Regions from separate parts of the Bartonella sp. LJL80 genome, predicted to be linked through region 2. Evidence: predicted binding sites of a transcription regulator. Region 2 holds the regulator's gene; each other region holds the start of a gene.
What was found. Region 2 encodes PhoB, which activates phosphate uptake and scavenging genes when phosphate is short. Its sites were predicted from a motif close to TGTCATNNANCTGTCAT; they were not measured.
Positions count from the first base shown of each region.

Region 1: ACYSNS_RS05580 (esterase-like activity of phytase family protein) is a predicted target of PhoB. The motif match lies at 2,945-2,961, and genes of this name have one in related genera.
Region 3: ppk2 (polyphosphate kinase 2) is a predicted target of PhoB. The motif match lies at 2,970-2,986, and genes of this name have one in related genera.

Region 1 covers NZ_JBTXLM010000002.1:288,252-292,469, forward strand. Annotated here, with positions in the region: gene ACYSNS_RS05575 (pyridoxal phosphate-dependent aminotransferase) at 1-347, opposite strand, end outside; gene ACYSNS_RS05580 (esterase-like activity of phytase family protein) at 709-2,895, opposite strand; gene ACYSNS_RS05585 (porin) at 3,535-4,218, opposite strand, start outside.
Region 2 covers NZ_JBTXLM010000008.1:6,953-11,170, forward strand. Annotated here, with positions in the region: gene pstB (phosphate ABC transporter ATP-binding protein PstB) at 1-747, shown strand, start outside; gene phoU (phosphate signaling complex protein PhoU) at 871-1,593, shown strand; gene phoB (phosphate regulon transcriptional regulator PhoB) at 1,607-2,290, shown strand; gene ACYSNS_RS11910 (cell wall hydrolase) at 2,439-3,338, shown strand; gene ACYSNS_RS11915 (membrane-bound PQQ-dependent dehydrogenase, glucose/quinate/shikimate family) at 4,085-4,218, opposite strand, start outside.
Region 3 covers NZ_JBTXLM010000001.1:748,649-752,866, forward strand. Annotated here, with positions in the region: gene ACYSNS_RS03355 (NADP-dependent oxidoreductase) at 1-828, shown strand, start outside; gene ACYSNS_RS03360 (transporter substrate-binding domain-containing protein) at 918-1,784, opposite strand; gene ppk2 (polyphosphate kinase 2) at 1,979-2,890, opposite strand; gene phoR (phosphate regulon sensor histidine kinase PhoR) at 3,098-4,218, shown strand, end outside.

The DNA.
Region 1 (4,218 bases), on a different contig from region 2:
ATAACAACATCGCCGGGTTGAATATATTGGCGTACAATCAGCCCAAGAATGGCATCTACACCGGCGCCAATCGTTAGACAATCGGCAGTTGTTTTGTGAAAGGCGGCCAAAGCACGCGTCAAATCATAGTTTTCCGGGTCACCATATTGCCAAACGTGAGCGGCCTCGTTTTGCATGGCGGCAATCACCGATGGCGCAGGCCCAAAACCATTTTCATTGGCACCGAGCCGCGCCAAAAAAGGCCGTTGTCTTTTGCGCTCGATTGCTTCAGGCCCGACAAAAGGGACGGTTGAAGGGAGCGCGGCAATAATGGGCGCAACCTGCGGAGAACCGCTTTGACTTGACATTCATCTATTCCACTACGTTCACACGCAATCTTATTAGCATAAAAACGCCAAGCGTCGATGATCAATAAGTTGTTATGCAACATGTATTCTGGGGAAACTGCTTACGGTAGATTCAGCAAATGAGAAATATCATTTTTGATGGCAATCAAAGCAATGCCCGCTGTCATCATTTGCTGATAACGACGGGCATTCTGTTATAAGTACCGAAAAATGCTGACCGGTTTCCCGACAATCGAATTTAGGGAAACAAGGGATTACTGCGTTCAGTCTAAACTCAATCGAGCAATACGCGCCTAACGATTGGCGTTGGCTAGCTTGTGAAAGTCCGGGTAAAAATCAGCAATTTTCACGCAACTGTAAATTATTGGCGCTGCAACGGCACCTCGAAGAAGAGTGTTTCGCCCGAAGAATCTTTCACCCCATCATTGTCTGTAACGGCGTACGCTTTACCATTTGAAGCAAAAGTAAATCCTTCAAGCTTGTCCAGCACATAGCCATGATTCAGGGTCTGTAAATCGGGTAGGAAATCGTAGACCAGTTCCTTTGTCACGACTTCGGCTTTTTTTCCCATCGGTGCTGTTTTAAGAGTGTCCGAATTTACACGATATAACCGCTTGATTTCAGCTTTGTCGCCGACCAGATTGTCGCGCTCCAATACGTAGAGATATCCGTTATGGCTCGCCAATTCTGAAACGCCAACCCAACCTTCTTTCGTCTTTTCCAACGGATAGGACGCAAAACGCCATTCTTTTGTTGCCGGTTTATAAGCGAGAAGCTTTGTTGTATTGTCCCGATCATCTTTCCAAGGTCTTTGGACAGCGAGCCAAATGGTCAGATTATCCCCATGCCCTAGCAGCGCGATACCTTCCAAGCCATATTTCGTTTGGTGCTTTGTCAATTCGTCTGGCAACGAGATTTTCTCGTCGATAGCGCCATCTTTATTAACATGTAACAATGCATTATCGACCTGTTTTTCTGGATTGCCCTCTGAAACAAGCCAGAAACCGGCGTCCCCATCAGATGCTATACCTTCAAGATCGAGTTTTATCGCTGGTTCGCCTTTTTCCGATACAATCACGGATTTGACGATCCTTGCCGGCTTTTGAGATGCATCAATGGTGTAAATAGTCGGCGCATTCGCATAGATTGAATCGCTAACCGCATAAAGAATGTTGGGGTCTGAGGGGGAAGCTGTCAAACCGGATAGAGCGCCCCAGCCAATTGGTACCTCATTTTGAATTGCCGAAGTCAGTGTCGGATAGACAGCATTCCCATTTTGCAACTCATAGATCATTACATGCGAGCGGGCGCCGCCTTCGTCAGCCAAGTCACTTTCATTGGCCGTTACCAGCAAATGACGCGACGGGATGGCAACGGCTGATTCCGGTGCGATGCCTGAGGGTAGGATTTGTTTGAGTTTAGGCGTATCGCCGTTAAGCGTATAGACGCCCACAGCGGAGCCACGTTCCGACAGTACAAAAAGATATGGTGTCGTACCAAACTTGGCGACTTCCAGCCCCTCGGGTTCAACGCCTTTTTTATCAGCTCGCCCTTCAGGAAAATGCCCAACCTGTGCCAAAGCATGTTCAAAAGAAGCACCACTCTCATAGAGCAGCGTCCCATTTTTGTCGAAAATGGAAAAACCGCGAGATCCACCGTGATAATCGCCCTCATTGGCAATGACTAGGCGGTTGTCGTCCAGCCACTTCACAGCATCTGGCTCGCGCAATATACCCTCAGCATTTTGCGAAAATGATAGTTTGCCGTCCTTTTTCATGTCAACATTTTTAAGATCGGCTTTTCCGGCCGAAAAGTGAGACAAAAGCCTGCCATCATTGCCATCAACAATCACGATGTGATTATTTTCCTGTAGAGTTACGGCCACTTGATTGGCCGTGTTAAAGCTGACAAATTCGGGTTCTGGATCATCCGCAGCTATTGCGGCTAAGCCTGTCAGATCGACTTTGATCAGTGAAGCACAATCAACAGTATCGTCCGCTATTCTTCCGAGAATCAGGAAGCCAGCGGGAAGTTGGGGAAGCTCACCATCATTCATGTCTTCGTTGCGTTCGTTTTCAATTGCAATAGCGATGCGTGTTTTGTCGGGAGAGAGCGCGATAGAATCTGGTTGTCCTCCCAATTCGCAATATTTCTGAACGCTCTTATCATGTGCATTGATGATTGCGAGCCGTCCCGATGGCTCCGTGTAAGATTTGGAAGTGTTGACGGCAGCAAATACTTTATCTCGTACAAACACTACAGACGTCGGTTCACCATCCAAAAGAGTGGTACCCAACGGCTTTGGATTGTTTGGATTTGTAATGTCGATGAAACCAACGCGCTTACCAGGACTATCTGAATAAACAAGCTTAGTTCCGTCATCGCTTGCAGAAATTATCTCGGCTGATGTTTTCTGCTCTGGCTTTTCATTGACGGATAGATTCTTATGCACAGCAAAGCTGGAAATTCGATTAAATGAAGTTTCGGCATTCGCAAAGCTGCCAGTAAGAAGCAGCGCGATTGCCGAAACGGAGATACGATAAAGCATGACACACCTTTTATTTGCCACCTGGATTGTGTCTGCATTACCTAATTACATGACATGTTGATGACAGGTAGAATGCTTTATGGTTTTCATGCATTAGCTTCGTACTGAATAACATCTGCAAATACGCGGATCGTTTAAATCTCTACGCATGTGTTGCGATTGGATCTCAGCAGCTGACTTGATCAACCGCGGAGCGAAAACTCGTTGCTCGTTTTGCCTTAAGTCAATGTAATTATCATGTCCGTAGAAGAAAAAACTTTAGAAATGCATGATGATTTTAAGTCCAAACGACGGCGGTTTCTATGGAAGGGAAAGGCGACACGGCGCGTCTATAATGTCTTTATAACGGTCTGATCGAAACTGTTTTGAAAAACCTCTGTTAATGGCAACAGCCGGAGCTCTGCAAAAAAAACAGCTATAGCATCTAAATCTCGCAGATTGGTGAACACAACATCCAAAACAATAAGTTTTGCTAGTGCGCCATCTTATAGATTTTGCAGTTTTAAAGCGCACTGTTGAGCTTAAGATTATAGCAAATATCAAACGTTATATGCGGAGCAAATAACAATACGAAAAAACCTAGAAATAAAAAAAACCGGTAGCAAAACTACCGGTTTTTCTTTGTTTAATCCTAAAGGATTAGAACGAGCGCTGAATACGAACCATACCCTGGAAAGCATCCTGACCCTTCATAGAGTCCTTGATTTGGAATGTACGATCGTAGCTACGCATGCTGAAATCGTTATCCCAAGATACGTAGGTCAACTCTGGAGTGATAACCAAACCAGGAACCAATTCGTACTTCACGTTAACGGAAGCAGCGAATGTATCTGTGTCATCGTAAGATACCTGTGCGTTGAAGCTTGTCTTCGGGTTGAATTTGAAGGTTGTACCACCCCAAACAGCCCAATCGCCACCCCAGTCACCATAGATCGAGTTGATCTGACGGTAAACGCCAAGTGTTGTAAGGTTACGGTTCGCATTGTAGCGATATCCGTTAACGCCGTAGGTGTCGTCATCAGCATAACGGTCGTCAGCTGACTTGTAGCCACCCATTACCCAAACGTTCCACTGATCAGTCACGTTCAAGTCCAAACGAACTTTACCAGCCCATTCTTCATAATAAGCGTCGTATGCTGCTACTGCAGAGATGCCGCCCCAACCCTGAACGAACTTCAAACCACCAACGAAGTTTGGTGTGTAGTCGTCGATACGCTGATCAAGAACATGGCCTTTGTAGAAGATGTCGCTGTCGTTGCCAGCTACACGGTAGTAGCTTTCACCATAGCTGTCGCCATCATCGTTACCCTGCTCAACACCCAA
Region 2 (4,218 bases):
ATGCGTGGTCAGGATGTTAAAGTATTCTACGGAGCTAAAGAGGCTTTGCATGGTATAAACCTTGATATCCCCGAACATCAGGTTACAGCGCTGATCGGCCCGTCGGGCTGTGGTAAATCGACCTTTTTGCGCTGTCTGAACCGTATGAACGACACGATTGAGGGGGCTAAGGTCTCGGGGCTTCTCAGTCTTGATGGTCAGGATATTTACGATCCTAAAATCGATGTCGTCGAGCTTCGTGCCCGTGTCGGAATGGTTTTTCAAAAGCCTAATCCGTTTCCAAAATCGGTTTATGAAAATGTTGCCTATGGCCCGCGTATCCATGGGCTTGCGAAATCCCGTAAGGAGCTGGACGCAATCGTTGAACAAAGTCTGGCGAAGGCCGGCCTGTTTGAAGAAGTCAAAGATCGTTTGCATGAAGCCGGAACCGGTTTATCCGGTGGGCAACAGCAACGTTTGTGTATTGCGCGTGCAATCGCTGTCAGTCCGGAAGTCATTTTGATGGATGAGCCATGTTCTGCGCTTGATCCAATAGCAACAGCCCGTATTGAAGAACTTATAGACGATTTGCGTCAGAATTATACCATTGTCATCGTCACGCACTCGATGCAACAGGCGGCACGTGTTTCACAATATACAGCGATGTTCCATCTTGGTGATTTGGTCGAGGTTGGCGAAACAGAAATGATGTTCACCTCGCCTAAAGAGCAGCGCACGCAAGACTATATTACGGGCCGTTTCGGCTAGAGTGTGTCCAACTAATAGTAAACAGCGGATGCGCTCGAAGTTTTTGTTTTATCGCAATTCTATACCGAAAACTGTGTCACACTTGATCTAGAATTGCCCTAATTGGAATTCAGGAGAATGACAATGCCTACAAACCATACCGTTCGTTCATTCGATGAAGAACTGAAATATCTGGAAGCCAAGATTGCTGAAATGGGCGGCCATGCCGAACGTATGATCGAACGGGCTGTCGCAGCCATCGTCCATGACGATTTACGTCTTGCGGGCGAAGTTATCGCCGATGATATGTTCCTCGATGAAAGTGAACGTGATATCGACGAAAAAGCCGTGACCATTATTGCCAAGCGGCAGCCGATGGCGGTTGATCTTCGCGAAATTATTGGCGCAATCCGTATCTCTGCCGATCTTGAACGGGTTGGTGACATGGGTAAAAACATTGCCAAACGTGCGCCGGCAATTGCAGAAACCCGTCAACCGGCGACCTTCTATCGTGGTCTTGAAGCCTTTGCCTCTCTCGCTCTCAACCAGCTCAAGGAAGTGCTCGATGCATATGCAAGCCGTTCGTTGGAACGTATTGATGCCGTGCGTGAACGTGATGACGAGATTGATGCGATGTATACCTCGCTCTTCCGTGAGCTTCTGACCTATATGATGGAAGATCCGCGCAACATCACTGCATGCACGCATTTGTTGTTCTGTGCCAAGAACATCGAGCGTATTGGCGATCATGCCACCAATATCGCCGAAACGTTGCATTACATCATAACCGGCACCTATATGTCGACGGAACGTCCGCGTGATGACCTGACTTATAAGGTGGGCGTCGATGCCCTCAGCAGCGAATAGAGGGATTTCCCCGATGACGCATAAGCCAACGATTACCGTTGTCGAAGACGAGGAAGCGTTGATTACGCTTTTGCGTTACAATCTCGAAGCGGAAGGATATTTCGTTCGTACCATCAGTGATGGTGAAGAAGCCGAATACGAGCTTGAAGATAACATTCCAGACCTGTTGGTGCTGGACTGGATGTTGCCCGGGCTTTCGGGGATCGAACTGTGCCGACGCTTGCGCAATCGGCCTGCAACCAAACAATTGCCAATCATCATGTTGACAGCGCGCGGTGAAGAGGATGAACGGATACGCGGCCTGAATGTAGGTGCGGACGATTTTATCGTGAAGCCTTTTTCAATGCCGGAACTCATTGCGCGCATTAAGGCACTTCTGCGCCGTGCCAATCCTGATGTGCTTGCTGATAGTTTGCAGGCAGGTGGTCTGATACTCGACCGGCACAAGCATAAAGTGTTCCGGGGCGATGACGAACTGCGTTTAGGCCCCACCGAATTCAAATTACTGGAGTTTTTCATGCGCGCCCCAGGCCGCGTTTTTTCCCGTGCCCAACTTCTCGATAATGTCTGGGGTAGTGACAATTTTGTCGATGATCGTACGGTGGATGTGCATATTCGGCGTTTACGTTTGGCCATCAATGAAGGTGAAATTGATCTCATTCGTACTGTGAGAGGTGCAGGATACGCATTCGGTTAATGTTTTTTTAAAGGTTTTCTCTGCATAGTCTTTTGCGAAAAAGGCTTACTTTTCAAGAATTTGTCAAGAATGTGGCGGTTCTTATCGGTTGCCTTTATTTTGCCTTCATTTGTCTGTGTGTTAGCGCATGCGGGAATGGTAACAAAGCATGAGATCGAAGTTGCGTAAAATGTTGAAAGTCCGCTGGGCAGGTATTGCCGCTGTTGTATTGGCACCTCTGGTTGTGACCGGCTGTGCTTCAAACCACGCCGGGTTTGATTCTTTTGGTCATAAAAAGAAAAGCAAAACAGTCGCCTACCCATTGACGGAACGAACCTGCCTTATGCGCGCGATGTATTTTGAATCCAACCGCTCTAGCCGTGATGGTATGGTTGCTGTCGGCACAGTTGTGATGAACCGCGTCAACTCGACAGCCTATCCTAAAACAATTTGCGGTGTGGTCGGACAGCCTAACCAGTTTGCTCCTGGTGTGCTGACGCGTCCCATGACTGAATCTGCTTCGGTAGCGCGTGTTGAAGAAGCTGCTGATGCGGTTTTGCGGGGCGAACGGGCAAAAAAGAGTAAGAATGCGATGTTCTTCCACACGGCTGGAATGACCTTCCCGTATAAAAACATGCATTATGTGCAGGTTGCCGGTGGCAATGCATTTTATGAAAAACGCGGCCGTGACGGCCAATTGCAAGTCCCGGTCAACGATGCGCCTTATGATGTCGCATTTGCGTTCTCGCAAGAGCGTAGCGGAAATGTGCCGCAGTTTACAACGCCGGGCCGCACCCAAACCTCTGCTCCGAAAGTTGTAGCGGAGCCGGCACAAGTCATGGTGGCGCAAGCAGAGCCAGCACCCGCTTTGGTTAATCAGGTTGAACCGGCACCTGCGCCGGTCATGGTCGCTCAGGCAGATTATCGCTTTGTGCCGACACCGACGCCAGCGCCGGTTGATCGCATGCAAACCAGTTCAGTTGCTCTTGGCTATGCGATGCCATCGAAACAAAAAGTCGATGAAATCGGAGCGATCCTACAAAAGCAGGAAAAAACGCGACGGTTTTAATAAACCGCCGCTTGTTGCGCGATATCTCTCGTTTCACATCCGTCGGATTGCGTGCGCCTGATTGTTCACTGGGCCTTAGAGCGCTTTTCGACCTGATGCTATCCGGCCGGCGCGTCTCAAGTTTTTGATTTGTCGCGGTATCTTATCCAATTGATGTTTCACATCAATCGGGTACCGCTCTAATATCAGACAGCCAACGGCTGCAATTTTCAACTTGCAATCATCGGATAGTCTTCGTTTTGACGATGATTTTCAACGGCAAGCAATTTCCGGTTGAGCTTGAAGCAGCGTCTATTCATTCATGAGAGTTAGAAAACGCTATTCAATATTGGTCTTGTTGAGCCTTCTTGCTCGACGATAGGGGCCGAGTAAAAATTGTGCGACCAAGCATGATCGCATTGTAGTTAAACAATATAAATTCAGACATAGGATCCAAGTCAATGCAGGCGCCGTCTGCGACCGTGGGGACTTACTTTTTATTCAATCCAGTTCGTTCAGATAAATGGATCCGGCTCTAGAGCATTTTCCGAAAAGTGTGAAGCGCATCCGCAGGAGAATTGATTCACCGGATCAATTCTTTATCCTGCTCCTATCGGATAAAAAATGCTCAAAAACAGAACCTTGAGCACATGTTTGGTTCATCAAACACCAAACTTGCTATGAAGGCTCGGCTGTCGGTCTGCCAAAGAAAAACCCACCGCGGTTAAGCGCGGTGGGTTTTATCTGTTTAACGATTGAAATGTTGATTAATCTTTCAAAGCATAGGCAATGACGTAATCACCACGCTTTGGATTTTGACGCGCACCGCCGGCGGTAATGACGATATATTGCTTGCCGGTTTCCGGTGAAACATAGGTCATCGGGCCACCTTGGCTGCCAA
Region 3 (4,218 bases), on a different contig from region 2:
CCGGTTGCTGTTGGTGACGTTATGGAAGGGGGAACGGTTGCTGAGGTTATTGGCTCTCGTCATGCTGACTATGCAGTCGGCGACAAGGTCCTGTCCTATAGCGGCTGGCAAAGCCATAGCATTGCCGAAGGTGAAAGCCTGGTCAAGCTTAACCATTGGAAAGCACCGCTGACAACGGCTTTGGGTGTTTTGGGCATGCCCGGTTTTACGGCTTATGCCGGTTTGCGTAATATAGGCAAGCCGAAGGCGGGTGAAACGGTGGTTGTGGCTGCGGCAACCGGGCCGGTCGGTTCCATGGTAGGGCAGCTTGCCAAGATTGCCGGTGCCAAAACCGTGGGCATCGCCGGCGGTATGGAAAAATGTGCCTTCGGACGTGATATCCTTGGGTTTGATGTCATGATCGATCATAAAAATCATGCATTTTCGGAGCATCTGGCTAAAGCCTGTCCCGAAGGTATCGATGTCTATTTCGAAAATGTCGGCGGCGCGGTTTGGAATGCCGTCTTTCCCCTATTGAACGACTTTGCACGTATACCGGTTTGCGGTTTGATCGCGCAATATAATGGTTTGGAAGCATCCCGACAGGCGATTGATAGGTTGCCGGAACTCATGAGCCATATTTTGCGCAAAAGTTTGACACTGCGTGGGTTTATCCAGCGCGAATATATCGCCCAACGAGAAGAGTTTATTGCCGAAGCGCAAGACTGGCTGGCTCAGGGGCGCATCCATTATCGTGAGGATATTGTGGACGGGCTGGACAAAGCGCCGGAGGCTTTCTTTGGTTTGTTAAAGGGTAAAAATTTCGGCAAGCTGATCATACGTTTATAACGTAAACTCTGTCGCTTTTGCTTGTAGGCCTGTTTCATATCATCGAGAAGCCGCCTGCTTAGCGTTTCGCGGCTTTAGTTGTGAAAGCTTCAGTAAAAGCCGACAGGAAAATAGCGCAGATATAATTCCGTTAGCTTGCCTTTGCGCTCGAGTTGCTTAAGGGCATAATCAAGCGCATAGACAAGTTGCGGATTGTTCTTTGCCACGGCAATGCGCATGCCGCTTTGCAGAAATTGCGGGGCGAGATAAGCCTTGCCGACGAAATGACAGCAATGTTCCGATTGTTTGTCGTTCAACCAGAGTGAAAAGCCCATACCATCGCCAAAGGCGAGGTCGATTGATTTGGCTTTCAACGCAGCCCGCAACGCGTCCTCATTATCGAATGGTTGCCATTTGAGCTTTGGAAAATAGGCGGCAAACAGCTTTTCATGGGCGCTGCCGCGTACAATGCCGATTTTCATTTTCCGTAATTTTTCAGTGATCGGTTCCTGAAGATCGATATTGTTTGCTGCAACAAAGCGCGCTGGAAAGCGCAAATAGCTTTGGGTGAATGAAAGGTTTTTTGCGGTATCGGGTGTTTCCCTCAAACCGGCAATGATGGCTTCACCGCCCTGCGCTTGTAGGTGCGGAACAAGCTCATCCCACGGCAGAGCCTCCACCTGACAGATCTGTTCAAGCTTCAATTCGCTGCAAATTGCCCGTAAAAGGTCGATATTATAGCCCGAAAGCCGGCCTGTCTGATCGATAAAGTTAAAAGGCGGAAAGTCCACAGTGGTGAGAAAACGCAGCCGCGTAAGTGTCGTCACATCGGGACGGTCCAATCGTTCCTGACTGTCGAAAAAATGCGGCAGACCAGGATTATTCGCCGATTGGGCAGAAGCGCCGGATAGTACGCCAAGGCCGATTAACGCCGCGATAAATAGTCGATAGAGAATGGCAAAAGAATGCATCTTCATGATCAACATATGTTGCTTTCCTCGAAACGCGTGCAACATATATCAGCTCCTTAATCTATCGCCTTTGTCAAACCTGATACGGCGTGTCTTTTTCCATATAGACCACATCGCAAAACTGTCGCTGTAGCGGATTGCATGGCAGCCACGCAATCGCCTCGTCACGGGTTCAGTCATTGCGCAATTTCACCATCACTTCAACTGGTTTGACTGAGAAATTCCGGCCCTATTCCGATAATCTTTTCGTCTTCCGGTCCAATCGCTTTGATATCGCGGTCGGCATAGGGAATGGAGAGCAAAATTCTTCGGATGACCGCCAGCCTTGCACGCCTTTTGTCATTTGACTTAACGATTGTCCACGGAGCCATTGCCGAGTGGGTGCGTTCAATCATACGTTCTGACGCTTTGGTGTAGGCGTCCCACATAGCCATGCCCGCCTCGTCCATCTTCGAATATTTCCAATGTTTCAACGGGCTGTGGCGGCGGTCATGAAAGCGTTTGAGCTGCATTTCCTGCCCGATATCAAGCCAGATTTTGAAAAACCGGATGCCGTCGGACACAAGCAGCCGCTCGAATGTCGGTGCTTCAGCAAGAAAATTTTCTACCTGGGCAGGGCTGGCAAAACCCATCACCGATTCAACCCCGGCGCGATTATACCAAGAGCGGTCAAAGGTGACAATTTCACCATGGGTAGGAAAATGACGGGCATAGCGTTGGAAATACCATTGCCCGTCTTCGGTTTCATCGGGTTTGGGCAGTGCAACATTGCGTGCCGAGCGCGGATTCATATATTGGCGCAGCGTAAAGATGGTGCCGCCTTTACCCGCGGCATCTCGGCCTTCAAACAGCGCGATGACCCGCTCGCCGGTTTGTTGCAGCCATGTCTGCAGTTTCACCAGCTCTATCTGCAAGGCTATCAATGTTTCTTCATACTCTTTACGTGGCATGCGTTTGTCATAAGGGTAGCCGCCAGATGCGAGAGCATTCTTTTCTATCCAATCGGGGATTTTGGGTTGATTGATGTCGAAAACGCGCTTCTTGCCGCCGATTGTCAGCTTTATGCCCGCACCGTCTTTATCCACCGTCGTTTTCTTCGGTTTTGTCGCCACGATCGTCCCCTTTATCGGCCAGATGCTATCGCTATAGATTGTTTCATCAATTTCGCAATACAATCCATCTATTTTGCCGTGTCATATAGTTGTAAAAAAACTGTAATAATTATCATACTGGCTTTATGCTGCATGCAACCAATCAAGCGCGATTATAGGGCCTCGTGTAAAAAAGAAAATCGGCATTTCTGCTGCAAGGACATAAAAATGGAAAACAAGCGCTTATTATGGTGTGTGGCAGGCGGATTGATTGTGCTTTGTGCTATCGCGCTCCTTCCTGCAATGGTTGCGGCACCGCTTTCATTGCTGGTATTCGGTATGGCATTTTGGTGGCAGAGACCGGTCGATCCTGAGGGAGCAACCGGACAGCTCAACCAGCCCGTCGCCCCCTCCAGTGAGCATAACAGCATGCTTGACGTACACGCACTTGCCGATGCGCTTCCCGACGGCTTGTTTTTTCTCGATGGCAATAGCGACATTGTGTTTTTGAACAAAATGGCCGGTGAAATTTTCTCCGGCGTCAATGCTGGACAAAATTTTATCACGCGGTTTCGCGCGCCCGAACTTGTCAATGCGGCGCGCAGATGCCTGCAAATGCGCCAGACGGTCAAGGTGGATTATCTTGACAAGAAAAACAACGAACGTTTCTTCATCGTTCTGTTTGTGCCATTGGACGGCAACCATACTTTATGCATCTTTCGTGATCGGACTGAAACCCGCATGTTGGAGCGTATGCGGTCGGATTTTATTGCCAATGCCAGCCATGAGTTGCGCACGCCTTTAACGTCATTGCGTGGCTTTATCGAAACAATCCGTGGTCCGGCCAAGGATGATGCGGCGGCGCGCGACAAGTTTCTGTCTATCATGCAAGAGCAGGCTGAACGGATGTCGCGTCTGATTGACGATCTTCTTTCTCTTTCCAGATTAGAGATGAAAAGCGGTCTTGATGGTGCAGAGCCGGTCGATATCCGTGGTGTACTAACGCATGTCGTCGAGACACTCTCGCCGCTTTCACAACAATTGGGTGTTCAACTGACATTGGATCTGCCAAAGCTGCCGGTACAGGTTTTCGGGCGCCGTGATGATCTTATCCAGCTTTTCCAAAACCTGATTGAAAACGCCTGTAAATACGGTCAAACCGGTGGCAAAGTTGAAATTGGGGCCAATGTCGATGCCGCACAAGTGGCTGTCATGGTGCGTGATTTCGGCCCCGGTATTGCTGAGGAGCATATTCCGCGCCTGACGGAAAGGTTTTATCGGGTCAATGCGGAGGCAAGCCGCTCGCATAAAGGCACCGGTCTTGGGCTGGCCATTGTCAAACACATCCT